Regions from separate parts of the Candidatus Thiodictyon syntrophicum genome, predicted to be linked through region 3. Evidence: predicted binding sites of a transcription regulator. Region 3 holds the regulator's gene; each other region holds the start of a gene.
The links. Region 3 encodes sigma-54, which starts transcription at its own class of promoters, with help from an activator protein. Its sites were predicted from a motif close to TGGCANGNTNCNTGCTT; they were not measured.

Region 1: a site for sigma-54 is predicted at 4,042-4,058, ahead of glnA (glutamate--ammonia ligase). Genes of this name have one in related genera too.
Region 2: a site for sigma-54 is predicted at 2,214-2,230, ahead of THSYN_RS35490 (VPLPA-CTERM sorting domain-containing protein). Genes of this name have one in related genera too.
Region 4: a site for sigma-54 is predicted at 4,809-4,825, ahead of nifV (homocitrate synthase). Genes of this name have one in related genera too.

What each region holds. Positions count from the first base shown of each region.
Region 1 covers NZ_CP020370.1:7,124-14,831, forward strand. The annotation lists gene THSYN_RS00025 (lysophospholipid acyltransferase family protein) at 1-4, opposite strand, end outside; gene gmhB (D-glycero-beta-D-manno-heptose 1,7-bisphosphate 7-phosphatase) at 1-531, opposite strand, end outside; gene glyS (glycine--tRNA ligase subunit beta) at 562-2,685, opposite strand; gene glyQ (glycine--tRNA ligase subunit alpha) at 2,682-3,587, opposite strand; gene glnA (glutamate--ammonia ligase) at 4,289-5,692, shown strand; gene THSYN_RS00050 (DUF4124 domain-containing protein) at 5,788-6,297, shown strand; gene glnL (nitrogen regulation protein NR(II)) at 6,664-7,677, shown strand; gene ntrC (nitrogen regulation protein NR(I)) at 7,670-7,708, shown strand, end outside.
Region 2 covers NZ_CP020370.1:5,693,373-5,701,080, forward strand. The annotation lists gene THSYN_RS24265 (class I SAM-dependent methyltransferase) at 1-645, opposite strand, end outside; gene THSYN_RS24270 (putative 2OG-Fe(II) oxygenase) at 645-1,331, opposite strand; gene THSYN_RS35490 (VPLPA-CTERM sorting domain-containing protein) at 1,383-2,150, opposite strand; gene THSYN_RS24280 (response regulator) at 2,630-3,211, opposite strand; gene THSYN_RS24285 (ATP-binding response regulator) at 3,259-4,362, opposite strand; gene THSYN_RS24290 (DUF1295 domain-containing protein) at 4,688-5,509, shown strand; gene THSYN_RS24295 (DUF6134 family protein) at 5,502-6,182, shown strand; gene THSYN_RS24300 (lipocalin family protein) at 6,186-6,716, shown strand; gene THSYN_RS24305 (hypothetical protein) at 6,872-7,153, shown strand; gene THSYN_RS24310 (hypothetical protein) at 7,224-7,583, shown strand; gene THSYN_RS24315 (retropepsin-like aspartic protease family protein) at 7,667-7,708, shown strand, end outside.
Region 3 covers NZ_CP020370.1:469,918-477,625, forward strand. The annotation lists gene THSYN_RS02040 (IS1 family transposase) at 1-849, shown strand, start outside; gene THSYN_RS02045 (hypothetical protein) at 824-1,525, opposite strand; gene THSYN_RS02050 (PTS sugar transporter subunit IIA) at 1,542-1,991, opposite strand; gene hpf (ribosome hibernation-promoting factor, HPF/YfiA family) at 2,229-2,558, opposite strand; gene THSYN_RS02060 (RNA polymerase factor sigma-54) at 2,593-4,095, opposite strand; gene lptB (LPS export ABC transporter ATP-binding protein) at 4,197-4,922, opposite strand; gene lptA (lipopolysaccharide transport periplasmic protein LptA) at 4,919-5,548, opposite strand; gene lptC (LPS export ABC transporter periplasmic protein LptC) at 5,545-6,147, opposite strand; gene kdsC (3-deoxy-manno-octulosonate-8-phosphatase KdsC) at 6,180-6,710, opposite strand; gene THSYN_RS02085 (KpsF/GutQ family sugar-phosphate isomerase) at 6,859-7,708, opposite strand, start outside.
Region 4 covers NZ_CP020370.1:2,569,645-2,577,352, forward strand. The annotation lists gene THSYN_RS10770 (IS701 family transposase) at 1-465, shown strand, start outside; gene THSYN_RS10775 (S10 family serine carboxypeptidase-like protein) at 493-1,080, opposite strand; gene THSYN_RS10785 (radical SAM/SPASM domain-containing protein) at 1,851-3,296, shown strand; gene THSYN_RS33710 (hypothetical protein) at 3,487-3,828, opposite strand; gene THSYN_RS10795 (hypothetical protein) at 4,172-4,660, shown strand; gene nifV (homocitrate synthase) at 4,858-6,009, shown strand; gene cysE (serine O-acetyltransferase) at 6,215-6,997, shown strand; gene THSYN_RS10810 (hypothetical protein) at 7,000-7,542, shown strand; gene nifW (nitrogenase-stabilizing/protective protein NifW) at 7,604-7,708, shown strand, end outside.

The DNA.
Region 1 (7,708 bases), 460 kb from region 3:
GCACCAATGGTTAATCAGTTCGTCCGTGGCGGCCCTTAAGTCCTCAAAAACAGGAACGCCCTCCAACTCCGCGGTTCCCAGCCCTAAAGTTCGCAGCCCCTTACCGCTCTTCACCAGCATCGGCTTCATTCCGACCAGTCGTGCTGCTCGAACGTCGCTGATGGAATCCCCGATGAACGGCAGCCCGCGCAGGTCTAGCCCAGTACGGTCGCTGACACTGTGCAGGAGTCCCGTCCGCGGCTTGCGACAAGCGCAGTTTTCACCCGGTCCGTGCGGGCAGAACAGGATCATCTCGAGTCGACCACCCCGCAGCGAGACCAGATCACGCAACTTCCGGTGCATGGCGTTCAAGGCGCCAAGATCGAACAGACCTCGCGCGAGCCCTGATTGGTTGGACACGATCGCAATCCGGAATCCGGCATGCGTCAATGCCGCAATGGCGTCCATACTACCCGGTATAGGCACCCATTGCGCCGCGCAACGGATGTAGTCATCTGCGTCTTCGTTGATGACTCCATCACGGTCGAGCAATACGAACCGTTCACACGACATGGCAGGCGATCATTGCTCGATGAACTGCGTATGGGCGATTTGCAGCATGGAGATGTCAGCCACCTGCAAGAACAACGCCCGTAGCAACGTCAGCAGCAGCAGTCGGTTATCTTGCACCGACCGATCCTCGCACATCACCATCACCTGATCGAAGAACTGGCCGACGTCGTCCCTCAACTGTGCGAGTTGCTCCAAGACCCCCGCGAAATCGCACTCGCGCATGAGCGGTGCTGTCGCCAGTTCCAGCCCTTGTATCCTGTGCCACAGTCGATGCTCCGCGTCATCGGTAAACAGGTCCGGATTCGGCCGCGCCGCGCGATCAAATGACGCCCGGGCCTTCGCGAGGATGTTACTGATTCGTTTGTTGGCCCCTGCCAAGGCCAAGGCTTCCGGCCGGTTGCGAAACGACTGCACCGCCCGAATCCGCCCGTCCAGTTGGCTGAGTGTGGCCCCCCCTGCGCCAATGACCGACGCCACGCTGTCCGGTAAGACCCCTCGCTCCTGGTAGTAGCCTTCCAAGCGGGCCATGACATAGGCCAATACCTCGTCGGTGGTGCCGGGGCTGAGGACGCCGGATTCAAACCCCCCCTGAGACGCCGACAGGAGCGAGTTAAGGTCGAGGTCCAAGGGTGTTTCCACGAGCATGCGTACTACCGCAATGGAGGCACGTCGCAAACCATAAGGGTCCTTGGCTCCGGTTGGCCGGTGCCCGATACCAAAAGAGCCGACCAACAGGTCCAGCCGGTCCGCCAGGGCAAGCACCAGACCACAGCCTCTGGCCGGCAGCGCGTCGCCAGCGTGGCGCGGAAGGTACTGCTCTTCAATCGCGGCACAGACTGCCGGCGGCTCGTCGGCATGTTGGGCGTAGTAGCGGCCCATGATCCCTTGGAGGCTCGGGAACTCCGCTACCATGGTGGTCGCCAAGTCGCACTTGGCCAGCATTGCCGCGCGCCCCACCAACTCCGGGTCCTCGCCAATCGTCGCAGCAATCGAACCGGCCAGTCTTGCGACGCGCCGACACCGGTCAGCGACCGAGCCGAGCTTATCCTGAAAGACAATCGACTCCAAACGGTCGAAATAGGCCGCAAGCGGCTGGTTCAGACCTTGCCGCCAAAAAAATTGGGCATCCGCGAACCGGGGCCGGATCACCCGCTCATTGCCTCGTATCACTTGTTCCGGGCACTTGCTTTCGATGTTGGAAACGGCAATGAACCGTGCCTGCAAGCACCCGTTATGGTCACGCACCGGGAAGTACTTCTGATTTTTCTCCATGGTTTCGATGAGGACCTCGGGGGGCACCGACAGGAAGCTTTCATCAAATGACCCGAAGATCGCGGTGGGCCACTCGACAAGCCCCGTCACCTCATCGAGCAGTTCCGGCGGCAGGTCCGCCGTGACGCGATGGGTGGCCGTAAGTTGTTGGACTTGGTCGACGATGAGTGCGCGCCGCTGTTCAAAGCACGGCTCGACAAAGCCCCGTTCCCGCAACAACCGTGGGTAAAGCGAGGCGTGCGTTACCGTCAGCGGGCCTGGGGCGTGGAAACGGTGGCCGAAGGTCTCGGTCCCTGCGCGAACCCCAAGGACCTGCGCCGGCACGGCTTCATCGCCTAAGAGGATACAGACCCAGTGTACCGGGCGGACGAACTCCGCATCGCCGGTGCCCCAGCGCATGCGTCTTGCCACGGGTAATCCAGCGAGGGCTTGCTCAAGTACTCCCGGCAGCAGCCGCGCAGTGGTCTGTCCGGACTCGAGCGTCCGACAGACGACCCACTCCCCCTTGTCTGACCGTTCGCGCGCCAGATCCGATACCGCGACCCCACAGGAGCGGGCGAAACCTTCCAGGGCCTTGGTTGGGTGACCCTCCGGGCCGAAGGCGGCCGCGACGGCGGGACCCCGCCGGGTGATCGTACGATGCGCCTGCTGGGTCTCGACCTGCGCGACCAGTACGGCAAGCCGCCGCGGGGTGCAATAAGGAGTGCCCGGCCCGTGACCGATCCCATTCTCGGTGAGTTGGGCGTCAATCCCGTCGGCGAAGGCCTTTGCCAAGCCCTGGAGCGAGACCGGAGGCAATTCCTCCGTGCCGATTTCTATCAGAAGATCCTGGGTCATGCGCGCGCCCGTATCAAGAGTCATGGCTTAAGCATCGGAAACCCGAGGGATTCCCGGCGCTCATAATAGGCGCGCGCGACGTTTCTTGCGAGCGCGCGAACACGCAGGATAAACCGCTGTCGTTCGGTCACAGAGATGGCCCCGCGCGCATCAAGCAAATTGAAGGTGTGGGAGGCCTTGAGCACCTGTTCATACGCCGGCAGGGGCAGACCATCCGCTACGAGTTGGTGACTGATCCGTTCGCTGGCGTCGAACGCCGCCAGCAGCGCCGGTACCTCGGCCTTCTCGAAGTTGTAGGCCGACTGCTCCACCTCGTTTTGATGGAAGACGTCCCCGTAAGTGACGAGGCCGAACTGGGAGTGGCTCCACACCAGGTCATAAACGCTCTCGACCGACTGCAGGTACATCGCAATGCGCTCGAGGCCATAGGTGATCTCACCGCTGACCGGTCGACAATCGAGTCCACCGACTTGTTGAAAGTAGGTAAACTGCGTCACTTCCATGCCATTGAGCCACACCTCCCAGCCGAGACCCCAGGCGCCAAGGGTCGGCGACTCCCAGTTGTCCTCGACGAACCGTATGTCATGTACGAGCGGATCGATCCCAACATACCGCAGAGAATCCAGATAAAGGTCCTGAATGTCGAGCGGTGCCGGCTTCAGCAGGACTTGAAACTGGTAATAATGCTGTAAGCGGTTTGGATTGTCCCCGTAACGACCGTCGGTGGGGCGGCGCGAGGGTTGGACGTAAGCGGTACGCCAGGGCTCAGGTCCGATGGACCGCAAGAAGGTGGCGGGATGAAAGGTGCCGGCGCCCACCTCCATATCATGGGGCTGTACCATCACGCATCCGAGCGCCGTCCAATAGCGCTGCAACGCAAAAATGAGACCCTGGAAGCTGGAAACATCAACCGGCTCGAGATTCAAGCTGTACCCCCTACCGCGTTCGCGAAGTATAAGGGTGAGAGTATATCTGTTATGCGGGTCGGGTTGGAACTACTTCGCAGCGCTGCGGCTGCGCCTATTCCCGACGTTCGGGCATGAATTACGGGACCCCTGCGCTCGACCCGCCCATCTCCCTCACACACCCGGTGTCATGGCGAGGGCGCACCGGTGTCGGTGCACTATTGCAGTGCAGCCTGACCAGGGGGCGGTCCGTTCTAGTGCGCTTCCCAAGGGGGGCGTGAGCCAGCCGAACAGTCGCCGATGATCGGGGACGGCTGGGTGGGCTGTCGCAATGGGCGCTGGACTTAGACTCCTCACTCCCCCAAGGCGCCGGAGCTGGGTCACACAAGTGCCGGGTGGCCCATCCCCTGGCGCCCGAACCCTGTAGCCGGGGGTGAGTCCCGTCGCCGGGCGCGTCCGCGGCAGACGCTGCCGCTGGCGCGAATCGTGCTTAACCCTTGCGACGGATCGCCGCGCACGCTGCGTTCGACCAGCCCCAGGGTCGTGCCCTCAGGGTCGGCAGCGCGGGCGCCGGGTCATCCAGCGGGTCAGGCGTGCAGCACTTGCGTCGACCTGTTAGGCTCGCTTGCCCACGAGCGCGGGCGGCGGCAAGTTAGAACCACCCCCTCGCCGCCTCCCCGGTGAGTCGCACCAATTTATCCAGCCAGCATTTGGAGTATTCAATGGCCGACGTCCTGAAGATGATCAAAGAACATGAGGTCAAGTTCGTTGACCTTCGCTTTACGGATACCAGGGGCAAGGAGCAGCATGTGTCCATGCCGGCGTCGCTCGTCGACGAGGACATGTTCAAGGACGGCAAGATGTTCGATGGGTCCTCGATCGCGGGTTGGAAAGGCATCCAAGAGTCGGACATGGTGTTGATGCCCGAGGCATCGACCGCCGTGATGGACCCCTTTGCCGACGAAAATACCCTGATCATCCGCTGCGACATCCTCGAGCCGAACACCATGCAGGGCTACGAGCGCGATCCGCGCTCCGTCGCCAAGCGCGCCGAGGCCTACCTGAAGTCGACCGGGATCGCCGACACCGCCTTTTTCGGCCCCGAGCTCGAATTTTTCGTGTTCGACGACGTCCGCTGGGGCGCGAACATGGGTGGGTGTTTCTACAAGGTCGATTCCGACGAGGCCGAGTGGAACTCCGAGCGCGTCTTCGAGGACGGCAACATGGGGCATCGGCCCGGGGTCAAGGGCGGCTATTTCCCGGTGCCGCCGGTCGATTCCCTGAACGACCTGCGCGCCGCCATGTGCCTGGCGCTCGAAGAGATGGGCGTGCCGGTCGAGGTTCACCACCATGAGGTGGCGACCGCGGGCCAGTGTGAGATCGGCACCCAGTTCACGTCCCTGGTCAAGCGGGCGGACTGGAACCAGATTCAGAAGTACGTGTGCTGGAATGTCGCCCACGGTTGGGGCAAGACCGTGACCTTCATGCCCAAGCCGATGGTCGGCGACAACGGCACCGGGATGCACGTCCACCAGTCGCTCAGCAAGGATGGGGTGAACCTGTTTTCCGGCGACAAGTACGGCGGCCTGTCCGAGATGGCGCTCTACTACATCGGCGGCATCATCAAGCACGCCCGGGCTCTGAATGCCTTCACTAACGCCTCCACCAACTCCTACAAGCGGCTGGTTCCCGGCTTCGAGGCCCCGGTCATGCTCGCCTACTCGGCCCGCAACCGCTCGGCCTCGATCCGTATCCCGCACGTGTCCAGCCCCAAGGCCCGCCGGATCGAGGTCCGTTTCCCGGATTGCACCGGTAACCCCTACCTTTCCTTTGCGGCCATGATGATGGCCGGGCTCGACGGGATTCAGAACAAGATCCACCCCGGCGATCCGATGGACAAGGACCTCTACGATCTGCCGCCCGAGGAGGAAAAGGCCATCCCGACCGTGTGCCATGCCCTTGACATGGCGCTCGCCGAGCTCGACAAGGACCGGGAGTTCCTGACCGCGGGTGGGGTCTTCACCGATGATCTGATCGACGCCTACATCGCGCTGAAGATGCACGAGGTCACGCGGCTGCGCATGACCACCCATCCGGTCGAGTTCGACCTGTACTACAGCCTCTAGAACCCCGGGGCCTCGACCCGGCGCGTTGGCGGTGCCCCGAAACGGGGTGCCGCCTCCACGTTGAGTCAGAGGCCCGACTCGACTATCCTGTGTCGATGATCAGGATACTGCCAGTCGTTATCTTCTTCATGTCGATCGGCGCGTCCGCGCAGGTCTTCAAATGGGTCGACGCCGATGGTCGTACCCATTTCTCCGACCGTCGCGAGCCCGACGCCCAGGCCATCGGGCTCAAGTTGCCCAAGCCGGTCGCCGGCGACCCAACGGTTTCCCCTACCGCGGCTGCGCCAAAACCAGGACCCTATTCAGCGTTCGAGATCCTGTCCCCCGAAACCAACAAGACGTTGCGGCAGCCTGAGGACACAGTGGCCGTCAGCCTGCTGCTTGACCCGCCCTTAATGGATGGACACAAGATCGAGTTGGTCCTGGACGACGTCGCCATCCCGGTGGAGAAGTCGGCGGGGACGCAACTGAACCTTCAGGGGATCAGCTTCGGCAGCCACCGGGCCTATGCCCAGATCCGCGACCCCCAGGGTGCGGTCATTGCCGGCACCCCGATCGTGATCTTCCATCTACGCAAGCCTATTCCGCCGGGCGTGCTGCCTTAGCTGTTGCTGGTGGAATGCGCTGCCCTTGTACACCCTACGATGCCGCGTAGCCGGAAATGTGACCAAGCATTTGCGGCCAAATACTCTTCTTAGGATCAACTGCCGACCGCGCCTTCGCGGCCGAGGCAGGACTGTGGCGCGATTATTGCTTATTTGAAGCGGGGGAGACCGGACGACCGAGGTATCGGTGCGACCGGGTCCGCGGCGCAAGTCCCCGCGGCGTCCCCTACGCAGCGATAGCCACGACCTTCTAACGCCATCCATCGGGATGAGTGTGCGCCGCCTCAGACACCCGACAGGAATATCAGCAACGTGGCCACATCGCCGCTTGAACAAACGGTTCTGGATCATTTAAACACCGCGGTGATGCTCTTCGGTGCCGACCTGTGTCTGCGGTACTTGAACCCGGCGGCCGAGATGCTCTTTCAGTTCAGTGCTCGCCATGTGGTCGGTCTGCATGCCGTCCATGTGCTGCCCTGCCCGGACACCAAGGTCGAGCACCGCCTCAAAGAGGCCTTGCGCTCGCGGCAGCCCTTCACCGAGCGTGAACTCAATGTCACCCTCCTGGACGGGCGCACCATCACGGTGAACTGTACCGTGTTACCCCTGCACCATTTCGATGCAGAGGCCGAGTTGCTGGTCGAGATACACCAGGTGGACCGACAACTGCGCATCAGCCGCGAAGAGCACCTGCTGTCTCAGCATCAGGCTACGCAGGCCCTCATCAAGGGTCTCGCCCACGAGATCAAGAATCCGCTGGGTGGTCTGCGCGGGGCCGCGCAGCTCCTGGAGCGGGAACTCCCCGACCCGGGGCTGCGCGAATACACCCGCATCATCATTGAAGAGGCCGATCGCCTGCAGGCCCTGATGAACCGCATGATTGGGCCGAACCGGATGCCGATCCGCGTCAAGGTGAACATCCATACCGTGCTCGAGCATGTACGCGGACTGATCCTGGCGGAGAACCCGTCGGGCCCCGCGGTACAGCGCGACTATGACCCAAGCATCCCCGAGTTTACCGCCGACCAGGATCGCCTGATTCAGGCCTTGCTGAACATTGCGCGTAATGCCGCCGCCGCGGCCGGCAGGGTCGGCACCCTCGGTTTTCGCACCCGCGTGCTACGCCAATTCACCATCGGCAACCGGCGCCACCGCCTGGTATTGCTCGCGGAGGTCAGCGATGACGGGCCCGGGATACCGGATGAGCTCAAGGACCAGATCTTCTTTCCGATGGTCTCCGGGAACCCCGGCGGCACCGGGCTGGGACTCGCCATCGCCCAGGAGCTCATCAACCAGCATGGGGGGCTGATCGAATGCGAGAGCCGCCCCGGCGAAACGCGGTTTTTCGTCTATTTGCCGTTGGAGTCCGAACATGACTAAAGAGCCCAGGGTGTGGGTGATCGACGACGAC
Region 2 (7,708 bases), 1.6 Mb from region 3:
CAGGTCCGCCCCCGCATAGTCATGGGTGCGCCCGTCGGCCACCCGGGCATGCAGCCGCGCGAGCCCCAGGTGCCGGGCCAGGGCGGTGGCCACGGCCACCGCCCGCGGGTCCCGGTCCAGGCCCAGGGCCGCCGCGATCCCGGTGCGGGCCAACACATGGATCAGTGTGCCGGGCAGGGGGCCGCAGCCGACCATCACCACGACCTCGCGGCCGGTGAAGTCGATCCGCTCGAACAGGTCCGCCACCCGCCCGTAGACCTGAGCGCCGAAGCCGTCCGGGCCCCCGGGGTCCGGCGGGCCATCCCGTACCGGTGCCGGGGCGGCGAGCAGGGCCGCCGCCGCGGTCTGCTCCTGCAAGGCGATCCATCGGCCGTGGGCCTGGCGGCAGCGCTCGAGGGCCGCGGCGAGGTGTGGCTCATCGGCCAGGCGGTCGGCCGGCGGCTGCGGGAACTCGGCCGCCGCCCGGGCGAGCAGGTCCTCGATCGAGGCCGCGGCGGGCGGGGCCGGGGCGGCGCCCAAACGGGTGAGGGCCGCGTACAGGGCCGCCGTCAGGGCCGCGGCGGCGGCCGTGACCGCGCCGTCGGGCGGGGGGCCCAAGACCACCGGGTCAACCGGGTCACCGCTCGGCGGGGCCGCGGCCTGCATCAGGTGCCGAAATCGGGCGCGCCGGCGGACGCCGGTCCCGCGGACGAGGACGGGACGGCCGCAAGATTGAAGGCGATGGAGATCCGCTCCCCCGCGCCCTGGAAGGGGTGGACCAGGTGCGTGAGCCAGCCCGGGAACAGGACCATGAGCCCGGGGATGGGCTCGATCAGACAGCGCCCGTCCAGCACCGTGCCCGGCAGGCCGCTCAGGCGCACCCCGGGGCGGGGGTCCAGGAGTTCCAGGCGGCCCTGCTCGAGCGGCCCGGGGCCGGTGGTCGCGGCGGTCACGAAATAGACCCCGGACCAGGTGGCGCCGCCGTGGTGATGGACCCCCAGGTAGCCTCCCGGGCGGATCAGGTTGGCCCAGCCCGTCAGCCGGAAGCCGACCTCAGCCTGCGCCGGGTCGGCCAGCAGGGTACGGGTCAGCCCCGTGGCCATCTGCCGGGCCTGGTCCGCCAGGGTGCGCAGGCACGCGGCGTCGCGCGCGAAGAGGTCCGCCCCCCCCTGCCAACACGCGCCGCCGCCGGGGGCGGCGGCCGCCAGGTCCCGCACCAGGGCGGCGAGCGCCGCATTCAGCCCCGCGGCCTGCGGCCATAGCCGGGAGGCGATGGGGGTGCCGAAGGCCATGGCGAATTGCGCCTGGCCGGCGGCGGGGGTGCCGGTGGCGGTCGTGCCGGGGTTGGTCATGGGACTCGTGCTGCCTCGCTGTCGGGTCGCCGTGGGGACATGCTCGCCGCCTCAGCCGGTTTGCCCCGCGCCTTGACGACGCCGACGGCCGGTCGCGAGCCCCGCGAGCCCGGTCGCGATCAGGACGACGGCGGCCGGCTCGGGGACGTCGGCGAAGGTGTACGTGACGCTCGCATAACCCTCCCAACTGACGCCCTGCGACCCGTACGCGTAGAGGTGGTTCACGGTCCCATTCGCCAGGGTGGCGAAGGTGCCTGTTCCCGCCACGCTCCCCGTGACATCGAAGGTTCCGGTGCCGTAGAAGTTGGCGAAGGATGCCGCTGTCATATCGAGGATGAGCGGACCGAAATCCACCGGATCCGATAAGTAGCAGTCATCCTGATGAGCGACATCGAGGGTGCAGGTCAGATCCGGGTGGGAGATGAGCTCGGTCACCGACTCGCCGAAGGCCGTGATGCCGATCGTCTGGCTGGCCCCCGAGGTCGTCGCCGTAAAGCTGCCCGAGAGGATGTCCGCATAGTTGAGCAGCGCAAAACTGGTTGCGCTGCCCGCAAATCGAGTGATCTCGATGGAAACCCCGGTCAGGGTGCCGGGACCGTCGTACTGTGGCAGCTGGCCGGTAAGCGAGTCGTATGATGCGATGTCCCAGGACCCGGTTTCGGGCGTGTAGGACTCGTGCTCGTTGCCGCTGTAGATCGCAAAGAACTGCGAGGGCGGGGTGATAGTCCCGGCAACGGCGCCGGCGACGCCGCCGACCAGCAGGGTCACCCCCGCCAGCCCGCCGACGGCCGTGCGTTGATCGATTTTGTGGTGCTTCATGGGTCGGTCTCCGATAGGGGTTGGTAGTGCGGGCAGCGGTCGCGGCGCGCCCCCGGCATTGCAAAGCGAAAACCGCGCCATGTCTTACATTGTCTTTATATCCAATACCTTCTGACCCTGGCGCCCGTCCCGGTGAGGGGCGAGTGTAAAATCGGCCTTGTCAGGAAATGGAGCATCGATGGATGGGGGCATCCCAAGCAGTGCCCACAGAGCGTAAGCGGCCAACAGCACGGGATACACCAGGCGTAGCCGTTGCGCAGCAGCCGGTCGATCGTCATCAGGGCCAGTGCCGGGAGCAGCAGCGCGGGGCGAGCCCGTCCGCTGGACAGAAGTCCCCTGCGGGATCGATCAGCAATAGACCCCGTGCGGCCGGATCGATCTCCAGCGCGGCGGCGGGGGCCATCGCCAGGACGAGCAGGAGCGGGAGCGGGGCCAGTGTCGGCAGCCATCGCCGCGCCCAAGACAGGACGCGCGGCAGGTCAATCGACCCCGGCGAGTGCGTCGAGCCGCAGATATCCGTGACGCAACGCGTAGACCACCAGTCCGGGGACGTGCCCGATACTGAGCTTCGCCATCAGGCGTCGGCGGTAAGTCTCCACCGTCTTGACCGAGACCCCCAGGGCGGCGGCGATCTCGGCCATGGGCTGGCCCTCGGCCAGGCGGGTCAGGACCTCGCGCTCGCGCTTGGAGAGGCTCTCTTGGGGCCGACAGCGCGGACCCTCGATCCCGAGCCCCGGGCTGAACCAGCGCCCGCCCCCGCCGACCGCACGGACTGCCGCGATCAGCGCCTGCGCACCGGCGGTCTTGAGCACATAGCCGCCGGCCCCCGCGTCCACCATGCGCCGCACGAAGCACCCGTCGGCGTGCATGGTGAGCGCCAATACCCGGGTCGCCGGGCACTGAGTGCGGATCGCTTGGGCCGCCTCGATGCCGTTGCAGCCCGGCATCCCGAGATCCAGGATCGCCAGGTCCGGGCGTTGTTCGATGGCGAGCGCAATCGCCGCGCACCCATCCGCCGTAGCGCCCACCACCTGCAGGTCCGGCTGGCCGGACAGGAGCATGGCCAACCCCTCGCGCGCAACGGTATGGTCGTCGGCAATCAGGATCTTCAGGATCCGTCTCTCACCTGGTCGGTCGCGCTCGCCTGACCTGCAAGCGGAAGGGTCAGGACGACACAGGCCCCGGGCGCGCGGGGCGCGACCCTCAGGCTGCCGCCGAAGGACTCCAGACGCTGACGCAGGCTGAACAGTCCGAAGCCGCGGCCGATGCGCGACTCGTCCATGCCCCGCCCGTCGTCGATCACCGAAACCCGCAGGCGGTCGCGGTCGCGCTCGGCCAGGATCAGTCCGGAGCGCGCGGCGGCGTGACGGATCAGGTTGGCGACCAGCTCCCGCGCGCCCAGGAAGGCGAGCGCGGCCGCCTCCTCGGGCAGGGGGTCCAGCGCGCCCCCGACGCGCAGCGCGAGATCGACCGGGAAGCGTCGGCGGGTGCGCTCCACCAGACTGGCCAGCGCGGCATCCAGGCCCAGGAGGTGCAACTCCGGCGGACTCAGGTCAAAGATCAGGCTGCGCAGATCGGCGATGGCGGATTCCAGGGTGGCATCGATCTCGGCGAGCGACACCCGGGGCTCGGTGGCGGCGCCGATCCGCGCCCGCGCCAGGGCCAGGGTCTGGATCACCCCGTCGTGCAGCCCCTGCGCGAGTTGGCGCCGTTCGCGCTGCTCGACGAGTGATGCGGCGGCACTGAGGCGCTTGAGCCGTCCGTTCAACGCGGTCAGCTCGGCGGTCCGGGCGGCCACCTCCGCGCGCAGGCCGCCGGTCAGCCGCCCGAGCAGCAGGTGGCTGCGCACCCGGGCCAATAACACCGCCGGCGCGAAGGGTTTGGCGACGTAGTCCACGGCGCCGAGTGTAAGCCCGTGCACCACGGCCGCGTGGTCGGTGTCAGCGGTGAGGAAGATGACGGGGATCGCCGCGGTGACAGGATTGGACTTCAGCAGCGCGCAGGTCGCGAAGCCGTCGCAGGGTTCCATGTGCAGGTCGAGCAGGATCAGGTCGGGGCGGATCGCAGCGGCGATGCGCAGGGCCTCGCTGGAGCCGGTCGCCGTGTGCACGCGCAGCCCCCGCTCGACCAGGAGTGAGCCGACCAACCGCAGCATAAGCAGGTCGTCGTCAACGACCAGGATAGCGTCTTGTCTCGCTGCGCCGTCTGGCACTGTCGTTGTCCGCGTCGCGTCGCCCCGCGGGGAGGCTAATCGCCGCTCATAGGGGAGTTGGTCGCCCATTATCGACCGTTCGGCCGGCATCCGCCACGCCTGAGTGCCCCGGCCGTGACGACGCGCCGCCGCCCCGGACACGGCGTCCACCCCTGGCCCTTGCATCTGCGCATTTGGACATCAAGTGGACACCCAAGCGTGCAGATCGATCGACCGGCAATCACCATGACCAGCAAAATCATCCCCCAAGCATCACCCGACGCGGATACGCAGGCCAGTCCCCGCCAGCCGGCGCGCACCGCGGCAGGCGGCCGGGGCCCGGCCCATGTTTGATCTCGCGATCTTCGCGACCGGACTGGCCGTCGCCTTGGCCCTGGCCCTGCTCGGTTGGATACTGAGCATCCCGCTCAAGAACGCGGGTCTTGCCGACTCACTCTGGCCGCTATTTTTCGTCCTGCTTGGGCTCAGCTATCTGCTTGGGATGCTCGGACTTGCCGGCGAACTTCAGGGGCGCGCCTGGCTCGTGTTCACGCTGGTCGCACTCTGGGGGGGCCGCCTCGGCGTCTACATCACAGGCCGCAACTGGGGCGAACCGGAAGACCGCCGCTACCGCGCCATGCGCGCGGCGAACGACCCGGGCTTCTGGTGGAAGAGCATCTATCTGGTCTTCGGGCTCCAGGCAATCCTGGCCTGGGTGATCTCACTGCCGCTCCTGGCGGCGATGCTGGGTCAGGCGCCGCTGGGCTGGCTGGACGCCGCCGCCGCGTCCCTGTGGGTTATAGGTCTCGGCTTCGAGGCGCTCGGCGATCGGCAACTCGCCCGCTTCAAGGCGCAACCCGGCAACGCCGGCCGCGTGATGGATCGCGGCCTGTGGCGCTACACCCGTCACCCCAATTACTTCGGCGAGGCCTGTCTCTGGTGGGCCTTCTTCCTCTTCGCGCTGGCCGCGGGCGGCTGGTGGACCCTTGTCTCGCCCGTCCTCATGACCTGGCTCCTGCTGCGCGTCTCCGGCGTCAGCCTGCTGGAACAGGACATCGGCGAGCGCCGGCCCGGCTACCGGGAGTACATCGAATGCACCAACGCCTTCATTCCGGGGCCGCCCAGGCGACCGGCCCATCACACGAGACCGGAGACACCCAATGACTGAACACCCGCTCGCCAGTTCCCGGCCAGCGCGCAGCGCCGCGGCCCTGCTGGGACTCCTACTTGCCTGCCCCGTGGCCCATAGCGCCGTCGCCGCGCCCGACTCGCGAACCGACGCGCTGCGCTTTCGCGTCTTTCTAAACCAGGACCCGATCGGCGAGCACAGCTTTCAGGTTGGCCCTGGCCCGAATGGCAAGCAGATCGTCAGCCGCGCCAGTTTCGACGTGAAACTGCTCTTTGTCACCGCTTACCGCTATCGCCACGAGAGCCGCGAGGACTGGCGTAACGGCTGCCTGGAACGTATCCGCGCCAGCACCGACGATAACGGCACGGCCTTTACGGTGGCGGGCGACAAGCAGGCCGACACACTGACCCTTAAGGTCAATGGCGAGGCGCGGCGTCTTCCCGACTGCGTCTCCACCTTTGCCTACTGGGACCGGGACTTCCTGAAGCGCCCCCGTCTGCTCAACCCGCAGACCGGCGAAATGGTCGAGGTGCAGGTCACACCGGGGGGAACCGAGCGCCGTGTCGTCCAGGGCCGCACGGTCGAGGCCGAGCGCTACCGGCTGCGGGCGGACAAACTCGACATCACCCTGTGGTACACCCCGGACGGCCGCTGGATCGGGCTGGAGAGCGACACCGGCAAGGGCCGCACCTTACGCTATGAACGGATCTGAACCATGACACCGACCAGCACCCGCCTACTCGCCATCTCACTGCTGCTCATGAGCGCCGCCGCCCTGGCGCAGGAGAAACCGATGCAGACCGTACCCCAGGTCGACCTGGCCCGCTTCATGGGCCCTTGGTATGTCATCGCCAACATCCCGACCTTCGTCGAGAAGGGCGCCCACAACGCCGTGGAGTCCTATGCCCTGAACCCGGACGGCACCATCGCCACGACCTTCAGTTTCCGCAAAGACGCCTTCGACGGCCCCCAGAAGGAATATCACCCCAAGGGCTTCGTCGTCCCCGGCACCGGCAATGCCCGCTGGGGGATGCAGTTCATCTGGCCCTTCAAGGGTGACTTCCGGATCATCTGGCTGGAGCCCGACTACGGCATCACCGTCATCGGCCGCGAGAAGCGCGACTATGTCTGGATCATGGCCCGGCAACCCCAGATCCCCGAGGCCAAGTTCAAGGAAATCGAGGCCTTCCTCAAGGGCGTCGGCTACGACACCGCGCAACTCCAGCGGGTTCCGCAGCGCTGGTAGTGAAGCCCACCCGCGGGGGCCGCGGCCTCCTGCGGTCTTTTTCATTCCGGCACTCGAAATCCCGCCCCGTATCGACGATGATTCGCCCACTGACCCTCGCCGCGCGCGGCCAGGGTCACCAGCGCCAGCCACACCACCCTTAGGAGAGCCTGATCATGCGCCCCACGCTGCCCATCCTTGCCGCCTGTTTCAGCCTGGCCCTCACCGGCGCCGCCCTGGTCCGGGCGGAAACCGAGTCGGAAAAGCTCTTGGATCAGTCCTCGTTCGCGGAGTCGGAGGACCCGACCCAGGTCCGGGAAGAGAAGGCGATCGAGCGGAAGGACGGGATGAACGCCCCCCAGGACCAGGCCGCCGATGCGGGCAAGAAGGCCGCCGCGACGCGGGCCCTGGATGCAGCGACCGGCGCCGCCGGTGCCGCGGTGGTGCCGAACAAGTGACCTGAGGCCGACGGGCGCTGGACTGACGGCCCCGCGACCACGATTCAGCCCCGATCCGGAGCCGACCACCATGACCAAAGCCCCCCTGCACCGCCGACCGGCAGCGACGCCAGGCGCCCGGACCCTGAGGTCCCTGCTTGCCGCCCTGGCGCTCGTCGGCTGCGCCTCCTCGCCCAGCACCCCCACCGGCGTCATCTCGATCACCGTCAAACCCGGCGACACCGGGAGTTGCGAATCCACGCCCTGCCAGGTCCGGCTCGTCATGCCCCCGGGGACCGGCACCTACGAGGTGACGGGCAACGAGGTGCGGGTCGGCACCTTCCCGGCGGGTCAGACCGTGAATCTCGGCGGCTACTGGAACTCCCAGAAATTCGCCATCGTCGGGGCCGGCGTGAAGCCCGCCTATGTCTATGTCCCGTCCGACCTCTGAGCAACCCCCGGCGCCGGCCGGGATCATCGCTCCGATCGCCGCCCATCGCCGGGCGCCGAACCCCGTTTGCTGGAGTTGCACCCATGGCGCATCCTGGTCCCAGGTCTCACCCGCGGCGGCGGGGG
Region 3 (7,708 bases):
CCGACCAGCTTCATCATTCAAGTGCTCAAAACGCGCACTGAGGGGATCGGCTTGAACGCCGCCTGCCGGGCCTTCGCGATTGCGAAGAATACGTTGCTCCTATGGGAGCGTCGCCTGGCCGATTGCAAGGATGTGCTGGTCATATATGCCCTGACGCACACCTTTATTGAGCAACTGATCGAAGGTGATGAGCTTTATACGAAAGTGAATAGGAATGTCCCCCCGGAGGATTGTGAAGGCTGGACGATCGTACTGATGGAAAGGGCAAGTCGATTTATCTGGGCGCTTCAGTGCGGGAAAAAGGATCGCAGCCTATTTTCATATGCCATACAAATACTTAGAGATGTCATCCTGCGTACTGGCGATGTCACTCTAGTCACCGACGGGGAACGTCGGTATGGCAATCTCCTGTTTGAAATTTGCCACGAAGTATTGCGAACCGGAAAACGCGGCCGCCCACCGAAAGTGCTTCGTCGCGGTGTGAAGGTGCGCCTTAAGAATAAAGGGAAAGGAACTGATAGAACGGGGCACTCGCGTCCCAAATACGAAACCCCTCATCCGGAGCATCCAGAAACCGATCAAGATGTGACGCCAGCCGATATTCATGCTAATCATTTGGAAGCATCGAACGCTTCATTTCGGCGAAAGAATTCTGCTTATCGCCGCCGAACGAATACGTACGCGAAGAGCATTTCTGGTTTGCAAAGAACATTGGATATGTTGTGGATTGTCCATAACTTTATTCGCAGCCACTTCACGACAAAACAGGTTCCTGCGGTGGCTCTGGGGATTCTCCAGCAGGGACTCTCGTGGGATGAGGTCCTTAGAGTTCGACAGCCCAGGTTATAAAAATACTACAAAAACATAAGGATAAGGAAGAACCAAACTGAACCAGTGCCAGGCCGCGGACCTCCAGGAAATCGAGCAGGGCATCCGGGCAGGTGCCTTCCAGTTTCTCCGGTGCGACGCGGGCGAACTGGGGTGCGTCGTCGGCGATCAGGCGGTGTCCGCGGCTGATCAGATCGAGCGCCAACTCGCTCTTGCCGACCGCCGGGTCCCCGGCCAGCAGCACGCCCATCCCCAAGACCTCAATGAAGACGCCGTGGATGGTCTTGCGTTCCGCCAAGGCGTGGGTCAGATAGTAGCGCAGTTGATTGATCAACTCTTCGTCCGAGACGGGGGACCCGATCAGGGGGGTGCCGGTGCGTTCGGCCCAGTCCCAGAACAGTGGTTCGGGCTCGATCCCGTCGCAGAAGATCACCGCGGTGGGCCGGTCGGTGAAGAGCTTTTCGATGGTCTCGGCGAAGGCGGTGGCGCCGAGACCGGCCAGGTACACGAGTTCCGCGCGACCGATAACCTGCAGCCGGTTCGGGTGGATGCAGTTGAGCGACCCGACCAGGGCCTGGCCGGACAGGGTCGGGTCGTCCCCGCGCAGCGGGCGGCGGGTGCCGGGCTCAGGGGTGAGCCAGCGCAGCCGGGTGCGGGGCCCGGTGTGCCGGATGAGTGACTGGAGGCTGTCGGCCATGATGGGGCGCCGTGCGCTAGGCGACGCCGAAGACGCGCAGGACGGCGGCGGCGGACCCCGCCTGCCGCAACTGCTGGCGCACCGCGGGATCGTTGAAGCGGCCGGCCAACTCGGCCAGGAGTTGCAGGTGCTCCTCGGTGGCGGTCTCGGGCACCAGCAGCGCAAAGGCCAGATCGACAGGCTCCCCGTCGGCCGCGTCGTAATCGACCCCGCGGGCGAGGGAGACGAAGGCGCCCAGGGACTGGGTGGCCTCCTTGACGCGGGCGTGGGGCAGGGCGATGCCGTGCCCGAGCCCGGTACTGCCGAGCCGCTCGCGCTCCAGGAGACGCTCGAAGATCAGGTCCGGTTTCAACTGCGGATGGTCCGTGGCCAGGAGGCGGGCCAGGGTCTCGAGCAGACGCTTTTTGCTCGCGATCTCAAGACCGCGGCCAATGCGGTGTTCGTTGATGAAGTCGGGCGGTAACATCGGCTACCGCTCCTGGCCGCGGACGCAATGCCGGACGGCGCGGCAGGTACCGCGGCGCGGGTCGCGCAAGTGGGTGCGGGTCATGTCGGCTGACTCCTCTTGGTCGTGCGGGACGCACGCGCCCGTCACACTGGTTCGGATGGCCCCGGGTCGCAACGAAAGACACCTCGAACGGGTGTCCGAGGTGTCCGTGCGTGCCGGCCCGGGTGCGACCCTGTGGTTTATCGGGGTTCGCCCTTACTCGGTCTCGCCGGGCTTGGTGCCGGTGACGGCCACCGGGCGGTGGCTGGCCTTCTTCTCCTTGTGGCGCAGGATCTGGCGGTCCAGCTTGTCGATCAGGGTGTCGATGGCGGCATACATGTCCTCATGGACCGAGTCGGCGAACAGCTTACCGCCGTTCACATGCAGGGTGGCCTCGGCGCGCTGGGCCAATTTCTCCACCGTCAGGATGACGTGGGCGTTGATGACGTGGTCGAAATGGCGAGCCAGGCGCTCGAACTTGTTATCGACGTACCCCTTGAGGGCCTCGGTCACGTCGATATGGTGACCCGTCAGGTTGATATGCATGGTCTGGTCTTCTCCTCTGGTTTCAAACCGCCTGTCAAGCCAGGCGTTTGCGTTCGTTCGAGGGTGGGATGCCCATCGCCTCGCGGTATTTCGCGACGGTGCGTCGCGCAACATTGATGCCCTGATCGGCCAACTCGTCGGCGATCCGACTATCGCTCAAGGGCTTGCGGGCCGATTCATTGGTGATCATCTTGCGGATCAGGGCGCGGATGGCCGTGGATGAACACTCGCCCCCGGCCGCCGTGTTCACGTGGGACGAGAAAAAAAACTTGAACTCGAAGGTCCCGCGCGGGGTGTGCATGTATTTCTGGGTGGTGACCCGCGAGATGGTGGACTCGTGCAGGTCCAGCGCCTCGGAGACGTCGCGCAGGATCAGCGGCTTCATGGCCTCCTCACCGCGTTCGAGAAATTCCTGCTGCAATTCCACGATCTTGGCGGCGACGCGCAGGACCGTGTCGTTGCGGCTGACCAGGCTCTTGATGAACCAGCGGGCCTCTTGCAGGTGACTTTTCAAGGCAATGCTGTCCGCACTCTGGTCGCTGCGCCGGATGAGCCGCGCATAGTCGGCGTTCACTCTTAGTTTAGGCGTAGTTTCCGGATTCAGCTCGACCTGCCACACACCTTCCACACGCCGCACGAAGATGTCGGGTACAACGTACTCCGACGCGGTCTCCGCGATCAAGGTGCCGGGGCGGGGATTCAGGTGCCGGATCACCTCCAGGGCGGCGTGGATCGCCGCTTCCGGGGCGCCCAGCAGGCGTGCCAGGGCCGCCACGTCGTTGCGGGGCAGAAAGTCGAACCCGTCCGCGCAGATCGCGATGGCCAGCGCCTGCGGCGTGGTCTGGCCGGGGGCCGTCGGCGCGCCCTGGGGTAACTGGCGCAGTTGCAGCAACAGACACTCGCGCAGATCGCGGGCGCCGACCCCCGCCGGGTCGAATGACTGGACCCGGTGGATGATGGTGGTGACCTCCTCGGGGGCGATCGTCGGGTCGCCCAGGGTGCTCAGCAGTTCCTCGCAGTCCGTGCGCAGGTAGCCGTTGCCGTCGATGGCGTCGATCACCGCGAGCGCGATCACCTCGTCGCGCGCACTGAGCCGGGCCAGATTGAGCTGCCAGATCAGGTGGTCATGCAGGGTCTCCGGGCGGCTCTGCTGGGAGAAGGGGTCGAAGTCGTTGTCGTCGCTGCCCTGGCTGCCGCTCGGGAGATAGTTTTCGTAGACATCGTCCCAGTGGGTGTCCACCGGGAGCTCGTCCGGCATCTCGCTGGACTCGCCCTGAACCTCGCGTTCGATCGTCTGTTCCTGGACGGTGGCCGTCGGCTCCGGCGTGGCGTCCTGAACCAGGCGGGCGTCGGCGGCGTCGGCGGCCTGGAAGCGGTCGGCCTCATCGCCCTCCTCGAGCATGAAATTGCTGTCCAGGACCTCTTGGATCTCCTGTTGGAGCTCCAGGTTGGATAGCTGAAGGAGCTTGATCGCCTGCTGCAACTGGGGCGTCATCGACAGATGCTGACCAAGTCGAAGCTGGATGGACTGCTTCATCGCGGGGGCTGCGTGTGGGGTGGACCGATCGAGTCTAGCAAGTTGAGTGCCTGTTTTGATTCTAGCCTATTCGGGCGCCATGGCGGAATGGTCTGGGGCGCTCACATGGAGAAATCGGTGCCGAGGTAGACCTCGCGCACCTGCTGGTCGGCGAGCAGTTGCGTGGGAGTGCCGGCGGCGATCATGCTGCCGTCACTGATGATGTAGCCGCGATCGCAGATGTCGAGGGTCTCGCGGACGTTGTGGTCGGTGATCAGGACGCCGATGTTGCGCTCGCGCAGGTGCGCGACGATGGCCTTGATGTCGCCGACCGCGATCGGGTCGACCCCGGCGAAGGGTTCATCGAGGAGCATCACCACCGGGTCCACGGCGAGTGCGCGGGCGATCTCCAGGCGGCGGCGTTCGCCGCCGGACAGGCTGAGTGCGAGTGAGGCGGCGACATGGCTGATCCCCAGTTCCTGGAGCAGTTGTTCGCAACGCTCGCGCTGCTGGTTGCGGTTCAGGTCGCGGCGGGTCTGAAGGATCGCCAGGATGTTGTCGCGTGCGCAGAGTTTACGGAAGACCGAGGGCTCCTGCGCCAGGTAGCTCAGTCCCGCCCGGGCGCGGGCGTGCATCGGCAGTTGCGTGAGGTCGCGGCCGTTCAACTCGATGCGTCCGTGGTCACTCGGGATCAGCCCGACGATCAGATAGAAACAGGTGGTCTTGCCGGCACCGTTGGGGCCGAGCAGGCCGACCACCTCGCCCGCGTTCACCTCGACACTCACGTCCCGCAGGACCTGGCGGTTGCGGTAGCGCTTCTTCAGGTGGGTGGCGCAGAGGGTGCTCACGCGCCGCCCTGCTTGCCGGGCGGGGGTGCCTTGGGGGTGGGTACCGGGGGCGCCGGGGGTGCCGCGGCGGTGCCGGGCGCCGGCGGCTTGCCGTCCTTCTTGGCCTGCGGCGTCATTTGGATCTTCACCCGGCTGTCGCCTCCCGCCTGCACCCGTGCATGGGCCCGATCATAGACGATCCGCTCGCTGGCGATGCGGTCCGTGCCCTGGATCACCAGCGCCTCGCCGGTCAGGATCAGCTCGTCGCGGTCCGCGTCGTAGTCCATGCGCTTGGCAAAGGCCTGCATCTCGCCCTGCTCGCCGTCCAGTTGCTGTTTGTAACTGGCCGGTTCGCCCCGGGCGATGATGTACTTGATCTGGCGGTCGCTGCGGTGGTGGACCGTGACCTGGTCGGCCAGCAGGCGCATGGTCCCCTGGTCGACCTGGACCTGGCCCAGATAAAGGCTGGTGCTCTTGCCCTCGTCGACCTCGACGCGGTCGGCCTCGATCAGCATGGGCTGCGCCGCGTCGCTCTGCAGCGCGACGGCGCTGCGGGTCGTCAGGCCCAGACCCAGGGTCAAGAGCGCGGCGGCCAGGACGGGCAAGGCCCGGGGCGCGGTGGTGGCGATCATCGGTCTGGCGTTCATGGGGCGGCTGAACCAGCATTCCCCTTCTCGGTTGGGGTGGGAGCGACAAAGATGTGGGCGCGCCCGGGAAACTCAGCCCGGGACGGGTGGGCGTACCACAGGCGCACGCCGGCGGCGGTCAGCCAGTCGTTGTCGCTCGCGAGTCTCACCGGCTGATCGCCCTGGGCGTATTCACGCTTGGGCCAGAGCCGCAACTGCGAGGTTGCGAGTCGTAACGAGCGGTTCGGACCGGCACCGGCCCGCTCGATCCGGACCTCGTCGCGCAGGTCGATCTCCTCGCCCTTGGACAGCAGGAAACCCTGTTTGGATTCCACCTTCCAGGGCGGTCCGCCCTCGCGGTCGAGCAGGGTCAGGCGCGGCTGGTCGAGTTCGGCCAGGTCCTCGGCAACATACTGGCGCAGTTGGTCGGCCACCAGATGCCGCTGCGGGCGTCCGTCGGTGTTGGTCTCGATGGCGTCGAGGTCCCAGACCATGTGGTCAGGGGCACGCTCGCGTACGCGCGCGGCCGGTTCCTCGCTCAGACTGCGCAGCAGCCACCAGGCCCCGCCTGCGAGGATGGCGAAGACCATCGCCAGGCGCCCCTGTCGCGTCGTCCACACGCTTTGTCACCTCGCTGTGCATCGGGTTGCGTTCAGGCGCCCTGAAGGTAGCCGCGGTTGATCGGCTCCAGGGTGCCCTGGGCCGTCATCACCAGCTCACAGACCTCACGCGCCGCGCCCCGTCCGCCGGGGGCACTGGTGCACCAGTGGGCGTGTTGGCGAACCAGGGGATGGGCATCCCCGACGGCGATCGCCAGTCCCACCCGGCGCATGACCGGCAGGTCGATGACATCATCGCCCACGTAGGCGATCACCGCGTCCGTGAGCCCCAAGGCCCGCTTGAGCTCCTCATAGGCCGGCAGTTTGTCGCGCTGACCCTGGTAGACGTGGGCCACTCCCAGGCCCTCCATGCGGATACGCACCGCCTCGGAACGGCGCCCGGAGATCACGGCAAGCCTCACGCCGGTTTCTTGCAGCAGCACCATGCCGTGACCGTCGCGCGCGTTGAATGCCTTGTATTCCAGGCCGTCGTCGCCCAGGTACAGGCTGCCGTCGGTCAAGACCCCGTCCACGTCGAAGATCACCAGCCGAATCTGCGCCGCCCGTTCCAGAATATCTTGCATGATCCATTAACCAAAAAAGGGCCACTTGGCCGAAACCGAACGCAACTCGAGTGGCAACTGACCGCTGACGACCGACGACTGACGCCCGACGCCCGACGCCCGACGCCCGACGCCCGACGCCCGACGCCCAACGCCCAACGACCGACATCTACACCACCCCTGCCCGCAGCAGATCGTGCATGTTCAGGGCACCGATCGGGCGGCCCTCGTCGTCGATGACCAGGAGTCCGTTGATCGAGCGGGACTCCATCAGCCCCAGGGCGGCGGCGGCCAGGGACGAAGCGGCGGCGGTGATACCGCCGCGGGTCATGACCGTGTCGATGATCGTGTGGTGGACATCGAGGCCCTGGTCCAGGGCGCGGCGCAGGTCGCCGTCGGTGAAGACGCCGGCCAAGACCCCCTGCCCATCGACGACCGCGGTCATCCCCAGCCCCTTATGCGACATCTCCTCCAGGGCCGCCATGAGCGTGCTCCCCAGGGCGACCCGCGGGACCCGGTCACCGCGGTGCATGATGTCTCCCACATGCAGCAGGAGGCGCCGCCCCAGGGTGCCGGCGGGGTGCGAGCGGGCGAAATCCAGGGCGGTGAAACCCCGGCTCTCCAGCAAGGCGACCGCCAGGGCGTCGCCCATGGCCAGGGTCGCCGTGGTGCTGGAGGTCGGCGCCAGACCGAGCGGGCAGGCCTCGCGGGTGACGCTCACGTCCAGGTTCACGTCGGCCTCCCGGGCCAGGGTCGAGTCGGGGCGCCCGGTCAGGGTGATCAGGGGCACACCCAGGCGCTTGATGGTCGGCAATATGGTCAGCAACTCCGCGGTTTCTCCTGAGTTCGACAGCGCCAGGACCGTGTCGCGCGGGGTGATCATCCCCAAATCCCCGTGGCTCGCCTCCCCGGGGTGGATAAAGAACGCCGGACTGCCGGTGCTGGCCAGGGTCGCGGCGATCTTGCCGCCGATGTGCCCGGACTTGCCCATGCCCATCACCACGATGCGGCCCTCGCAG
Region 4 (7,708 bases), 2.1 Mb from region 3:
GCGGAAAGAGTGTGGGTCTGGGATGGCAAAGGTGATCGTGCAATAGAGCGAGTCTTGGTAATAAGCCGAAATCTGGCCGACAATAAGATCAAATACTCGCTAAGCAACGTTGACTACATGGAGACACCGATTGAAAGGCTAGCATACATGCAAGCCCAACGATATTGGGTGGAGCGTGCCTTTCAGGAGGCTAAATCCGAAATCGGGATGTCTGATTATCAAGTTAGGAAATGGAATGCCTGGCACCATCATATGGCACTTGTCATGCTCTCACTCTCCTTTATCGTAAAAGAGCGTATTACGCACAAACTTGAATACCCTTTATTAAGCTGCCGGGACGTTCGGCTGATGATTATCGCGTTACTAACGCAGGATGAGGCTATGGTTGAAAAGCGTATTGCACAAATGGCGGTCAGGCATGATCAACGGCGTAGCGATATCGAGCGGCGTTACAAGATAGCCTAGCCAGGCTAGTTGAAAAGCGGCCAGAATTCAAGTTAACAAAGTAGAATTAAGGAAGCGCAACAGCACCCGTACCAGCTGGGCCGCATCGATATAGGGGTTGAAATTCTGGGCGTCGTAGAACCCGAACGTGTAGTCGAAATCGGTGGGGCTGAGATTGTATGAGTAGCCGGTGGCGGGGGCGTCGATGTAGAGCAGATGGCCCATGCGCGTCCAGGAATACGCATTGAGCGAGGTGGCTGCTTGCTCGGGCGTGGGACCCCAAGGCTCCGGGTGCATCGAGCGCGGACCCGTATTGGTGCTCAAGAGACCCTCGCAGGTCGGACAGCCCGGTCCACCGTTGAAGAAGACGAACAGGGGCCTGGTCGCGGGGTTCTGGTTGGCGTCCGGATCGGCGGGGTGGAAGTTGTAGAAGATCTCCGCCCGGGAAGAGGTGAAGTCCAAGTGTTCGGTCTCCTTGCGGAGCTTGAACGTGATCTGCTCGACATGGGAGTAGCCGGCCTCCGGGGTGAGGGGCGCGGCCGACGCACCAGCGGCGCTGACACAGAGAGAGAGTCCGAAGGCGATGGTGGCGAGGGCGGATGACCCTTGCCGTAACAATCTCAAATAGCTTGCCATTATACTGCGCACCTAGCAAATCGTAAAGGGATTGATGCGATAACGCGCGGGCACTGGCTCCGGGTGCAGCGGGATCGGGTCGCGCACCGCGGCCGATAGCCGCGTTTGCCGGTAAACTGAACCTTGGTCAGCCCGCGACCGCTAGTGTAGACCACTGCCGGTATTGCGTACTGATAACTCGCTTGCACTCCTGAGGCCCTGGTGTCGCACCGCGGGCACCGGGATCGCGCGTGGCTTCCCTGTCCCGGACTACGACCGGGTCGCCGCGCTGCCGGAGGATGCGGGGGAGGGCGTCGCAGCGCCCGCGCCCGATCCTGAGTCGGCGTCCGAGTTCGACCCGGTCGCGGTCCAATGGAGAAGGCCATCGACCCGGTGTTCCACTTTCCCCGCGGGACCCGCGCCGGGCACTCCCTGCACGACCTCTTCGAGCACCTGGATTTTCGTGACGCCGCCTGCCCGGCTATGACTATGACCAGGCGATCGGCGGGGTGCGTTATCTCTGTCCTGCGCGGGATGCGGCCGGCGGCCGGACCCGGCCGGGGCGGGCCTTGATTGAGGACCTGGATCGCCTTTTTGGCTGCACCGGGGCATAGTCCTGGCGGGGCCTGACAGGTCCGCGCAGCGGACCCTACGAGGACCAGTGCCCCCGCCCTTGACTGCGCCATCAGTAGGGCGTATTTTCCCCGGCGTTCGGAAGGCATCACCCAAGCAAGGGGCGGTCAGCGATGAGCTTTGGCGTTTCAAGCCCCACTGGGGGGAGTAGTGGAACGGTGGAACAATTCAGAGTCGCCGACCGGCTTGCCCTGCTAGAGCGCGCCGGTGAGCATATCCTGTTCAATCCCGGGCGGGTCAACCCGATCTACTTCCCGCGGGGCGGTGAAGAGGCGCTGACACTGTTGCAGCGATTGCGTGAGGCCGGACCCCTGACGCGGCAGGCGCCGGACCTTTGCCCGCCCGACCTGTTCGATTTCTTCGTGGCCCACGGCCTGCTCGTACCCACGGCATCCCCCGTGACCGTCGGCGGCGCCTGCCGGTGCCAACCCGGCGCCGGACTCGCGCCGGCCAGAAGCCTGTATCTTCTACTCACGCACGCCTGCAACCAGGCCTGCCTGTATTGCCTCAACGGGCGCAGCACCTATCATGAGGCGCCGGTGCTCGTCATGTCGGCCGCGGTGGCCCGTGATGCCCTACGCACGGTCTGTGAATCGATTGCCGCCGACGGCCGGATGGAGGTCGTTTTTTTCGGCGGTGAGCCGCTGCTCAACTGGCCCCTGGCCAAAGAGGCCATCGCCTACTGCGAGGAGGTGCTGAAGCCGGCCCATCCCGGCCAGACCTTCCACTATCACCTCACCACCAATCTCACCCTGTTCCCGGATGACCTGGTCGCGCTGGCCCGTCGCCATGCGATCAGCTTCCTGGTGGACATCGACGGACCGGCGGAGCTTCACGACCGGATTCGGCCCCTGAAGGCCAGCGCCCGGCACGGCAGCAGTTTCCGCAAGAGCGCGGAACACATCGGCCGTTTGCGGGATGCGGGGCTGGAGATATCGTTGCGTGCGACCGTGACCAGCCACAACCACGACCGGCTCCCGGAGGTGGCACAGACGCACCGTGCCCTGGGGGGCTCGGGCAGCGCATTTGTGCCCTTGAACGCGGTGGACTCGGACGAATGGATCATGCCGCTGGACCTGTGCCCGGACCCGGCGCTCTATGCCCAAGGCCTGCGCGAGGTCTATCGTGAGCGGATCTGGCCGGTTACCTCGCTGTTTCCGTTCAATGAATACCTGACGCGGTTACGGCCGAATCACCAGCCGGGCCTGGGCTGCGGCGCACCCTACGGCAACACGCCGGTGATCACGGCCGATGGCCGCATCTTTTCCTGTATCTATCTGGTCGGCATCGAGCGCTTTGCGCTCGGCGAACTGGCCCGCAACGATTTTCCACGCCCGGCGGTCACGGCGCAGATGCAGGCCATCGCCGCCAACCCGACCCGGCCGGAATGCGTGGACTGCGACTATCGTCAGTTGTGCGGCGGCGGCTGCCCGGTGGGCAAGTTCATCATCGCCGACAATCCGCACGCCACGCCTGCCATCCGCCGCTACACGCAGGACGTGGTGTGCGCGACCAGCAAGACGGTGTTGACTGAATTGTTGTGGGATCAGGCGCAGGGGGACATTTCTCAACAGGCCCGAGGCGATTTCAGGGGGCAGCGATGAAGAACGAGGTTGATGACGCCCGTGACGCGAACCTGACCGCTGGATCGCCATCGGCAGGCGTAGCGACGGCGGGGCGGGAAACGCGGCCGATGGTGGTGTGGGGGACGATCGCGGCGGTGTCCTTATTCGGTGCAGGTGCGGCCCAGGCCATGGTGGATAGTCATCGCACCAGGGCCGCCGTTACGCTTGATCAAGTCGGGCGAGGCGGCGCCGGGGAGTTGGCATGGAACTGCACGGGCTGCACGGATTGCGTGCAGAACAATGCCCCGCCATGCACGAGTTGCACAAGCTGTACGAGTTGTACAAGCGGTTGTACGAGTGGTTGCACGAGCAGTTGCACGAACTGTACAGACTGCACGAGCTGTACGAACTGTAAGAGTGGTTGCACGAGCAGCTGCACGAGCAGCTGCACAAGCAGTTGCACGACCAGTTGCACGCAGAGTTGTACCGGTGGTTGCACGAGTGGTTGCACGACCAGTTGCACGCAGAGTTGTACCGGTGGTTGCACGAGTGGTTGCACGACCAGTTGCACGCAGAGTTGCACCGGTGGTTGCACAGGTGGTTGCACGGCTGGTTGCACGGCGGGTCGCACGAGCGGCACGAAAAGCACCATCAACGGGAGCTAGGGTCGGCTCTGCGACAGGCACCCCACGGAGGCCGTGTCGCAAATCCGTCAAGGACCGGTGCTGCGTGCGCTAAGCAACTGATCAGAAAAGTCGAAGGCCGTGGCACGCTGTTTGCTCAGGGCTTTCCAAACGGAATCGGAAGCGAACCCACGTCAGCCCCTCGTCCCCCTGTCACCATTAACGACACAGCCTTTGCTGCATTTCGGATGCGGCGCGACTATTGAACAGAAAAGACTGTCGGAGGAGCACTTGTGCGACCTCTTCCTGCAACTGTGCGACTTGGGTCAACTCTACGGTACACGGGGGCTTTCTTTTTCTCTCACGTTTCGCACCAAGCGATTCCTGACCGAGCATCCTTGTGCCGCTTACGTCTGCAATGGGGCCCGCTGTCACCGTGGAGTGGCCAAGGAAATCAAGAAGCTCGTGATCCGGGAGGATGGCACCGTGTTCCCTGAAAGCCCAATGCTGGACCCTCGTTTCGCGCTCGGCAGCCTGTACGAAGACCGGCTTGGGGGGCTGGTCGCCAACTACTTTGCCGACGGGTATGCGCAGTTCGACCGCCTGTGCCGGTCGGTTTATCAGACCGTGATACCGACCTGGACCTCCCCCCTGATCCCCTGGAACGAGATCCTGTGCGAGCGCAGTTGGACCTTCGCCGACGCGGGCGCACCGGACGGCACCTGTCAGGTGCTGGATCAGTTGACCAGGACCCGGATTGGGCAGTCGGCATCCGCTTAGGCGGGCCATACCGTCTCCAGCCGGGGCGTTACGCTGCCGGTTTCGGCGGTAGGCTCTGCGACAGGCGCCCCCTGTCGGGCTTGTCGCAAATCCGTCAGGGACCGCTGCTGCGTGCACTAAGCAACTGATCCAAAAAAATCGAAATCTATGGCACGCGGTTTGCTTAGAGCTTTCCAAACGGAACCGGAAGCGAACCCATGTCAGCCCATCGACCGCTCGTCACCATCAACGACACGACCCTACGCGACGGCGAGCAATCCGCCGGCGTGGCCTTCTCACTGGCGGAGAAGCTTGCGATTGCCCGCGGGCTCGCGGCTATCGGGGTCCCGGAACTCGAAGTCGGCATTCCGGCCATGGGCGAGGAGGAGCGCGACTCCATCCGTGCCCTGGCGACATTGGATCTGCCGGTCCGCCTCATGGTATGGGCGCGGATGCTGCCCAAGGACCTGGAGCAGTGCCGGGGGCTGGGGGTGGACCTGGTCGACCTGTCGATCCCGGTCTCGGATCAGCAGATTCAAGGCAAGCTCGGGCGTGACCGCGACTGGGTACTGCGCCAGATCGCCTACGAGGTGCGGGCCGCCCGCGACCTGGGGTTTGAGGTCTGTGTCGGCGGCGAGGACGCCTCCCGGGCCGACCCCGGGTTTCTGTGGCTGGCGGCCGAGACCGCCCAGGCGGCGGGGGCGACCCGGTTCCGCTTCGCCGATACCATGGGGATGCTGGAGCCCTTCGGGGTCTTCGAGCGCATCCGGGCGCTGCGCGAGCGCGTCGACCTGGGGCTTGAGATGCACGCCCACGACGACCTGGGTCTGGCCACGGCCAACACCCTGGCGGCGACGCGCGCCGGGGCAACCCACGTCAATACTACGGTCCACGGGCTCGGCGAGCGGGCCGGCAATGCCGCCCTGGAGGAGGTCGTGATGGGCCTCAAGCATACCCAGGGCCTGGATACCGGGGTGGACATGTCGCGTTTCGACGTGCTCTCCCGCCTGGTGGCCCGCGCCTCCGGCAAGCCGGTCGCCTGGCACAAGAGCCTGGTCGGGCAGGGTGCCTTCACGCACGAGGCCGGTATCCATGTCGATGGGCTGCTCAAGGACCCGCGCAATTACCAGGGTATCGACCCGGCCGAGGTGGGGCGTATGCACGCCCTGGTGCTCGGCAAACACTCGGGGCGCAGTTCCGTCCGCCAGGTCTACGGCGAGACCCTGCAACTCGATCTGGCGCCGGAGCAGGCCGAGCGCGTGCTGCCCCTGGTGCGGCACTTCGTCACCCGCAACAAGCGCTCGCCGAACACCGCGGACCTGCGCGGCTTCCTGGTCGAGATCGGTCATCCAGGCGCGGTGCTGCAGTGACGCCCGTACCGGTTATGCAAGCGGGAGAAGATTTTTTGCCGCAAATGAACGCAAATAGACGCAAATTAATCCCTGACGGCCTCGGCAACCTGGTCGCGTCGCCAGTGTGCAGCGGCAGCAAGCTGCGGAAAGGCGCGATAGCGAGTTCTTCATTTGCGTTCGTTTGCGTTCATTTGCGGCCAAATCCTCTTTCGAGGGTATCGCGATGAGCGACGTCGTACTGGCAGCACCGCCGCCGCCCGGCGTCTGGTCCATGATCGGCGAGGACGTGGACAGCGTCTTCGCCCGAGACCCGGCGGCGCGCAACCGCTTCGAGGTCTATACGACCTACCCGGGAGTCCATGCCCTGCTACTGCATCGCCTGGCCCATCCGTTGTGGCGACGGGGCCTGCGCTGGCTGCCGCGCTTCATCAGCTATCTGGCCCGCATCTGGACCTCCATCGACATCCATCCGGGGGCCTGCATCGGCCGGCGCTTCTTCATCGACCACGGGGCCGGGGTGGTGATCGGGGAGACCGCGGAGGTCGGCGACGATGTGACCCTCTACCACGGGGTCACCCTGGGCGGGACCTCCTGGCGGCGTGGTAAGCGTCACCCGACCCTGGGGGACGGCTGTGTGGTGGGGGCCGGGGCCAAGATCCTGGGGCCGGTGGTGTTGGGCCGCCGGGTCAAGGTGGGGGCCAACTCGGTCGTTATCGGCCATGTGCCGGACGACAGTACCGTGGTCGGCATTCCCGCCAAGGTGGTGCGCACGCGCCCCTCGCGTCATCCCAATCCCTTAGGCATCGACCTGGACCACCACCTGATGCCGGACCCGGTCGCCGGGGCCATCACCTGTCTGCTGGACCGTATCCGGCACCTGGAGGAACACCTGGGCGTTCACGGCTGCGGGCCGGGCGGTTGCTCCCCGGAAGACGAGTGCAAGGTGTGTGACGCAAAGCAGGTCTGCGAGCCGCCGGACCAGCACTATCCGACCCTGGGGGTGTGACGATGGACCTGTTGGACTTCAACGGCGAACCCATGTACTTCGACGAGCCGGTGACCCCGGAGGTGGGGCGGCTCCTGGCCTACGCCGCCGAGCACTATGGGGACCCCGTCGCGGAGCACAGCCTGCTGCGCGCCTATTTCCTGGAGCCCGAGCACCTGACGGTGGTGGTGGCCCTGTATCGCTATTTCTATTACCGGCGCTGCTATCGTGAGGCCCTGGCGACGGCGGAGCGGGCGATCAGGCTTGCCGCCGCCCGCCTGGACCTGCCGGCGCGCTGGCAGGACCTGTCCGAGTCGGACCTGGGCGCCTCGGTGCTGGTTTCGATGAGCCTGACCCGCTTCCTGCTCCTGGCGCTCAAGGGTGCGGGCTACCTGTTGCTGCGTCTGGGCGAGCCGGTGGCGGCCCTGGAGCGCTTCGACAAGATCGCCGAGATCGACACCAGCGACCGACTCGGCATCAAAGAGCTGCGCGCCCTGGCGCAAGGCGCCGTGACCGAGGCCGCGGTGGCGCGGGCCGGCGGGAACCTGAGTTTCATTGGTCGCTAGTCAATCCAACCAGCCACTAGCCATTAGCCACTAGCCACTAGCCACTTCCCCGGAGGCCATCATGACCATCGACGACTTCGATTCCGACCTGGAGGAACTGTCCAGCGCGGAGGACTTTCTGGACTATTTCCGCATCGACTACGATCCCAAGGTGGTGCAGGTGAAC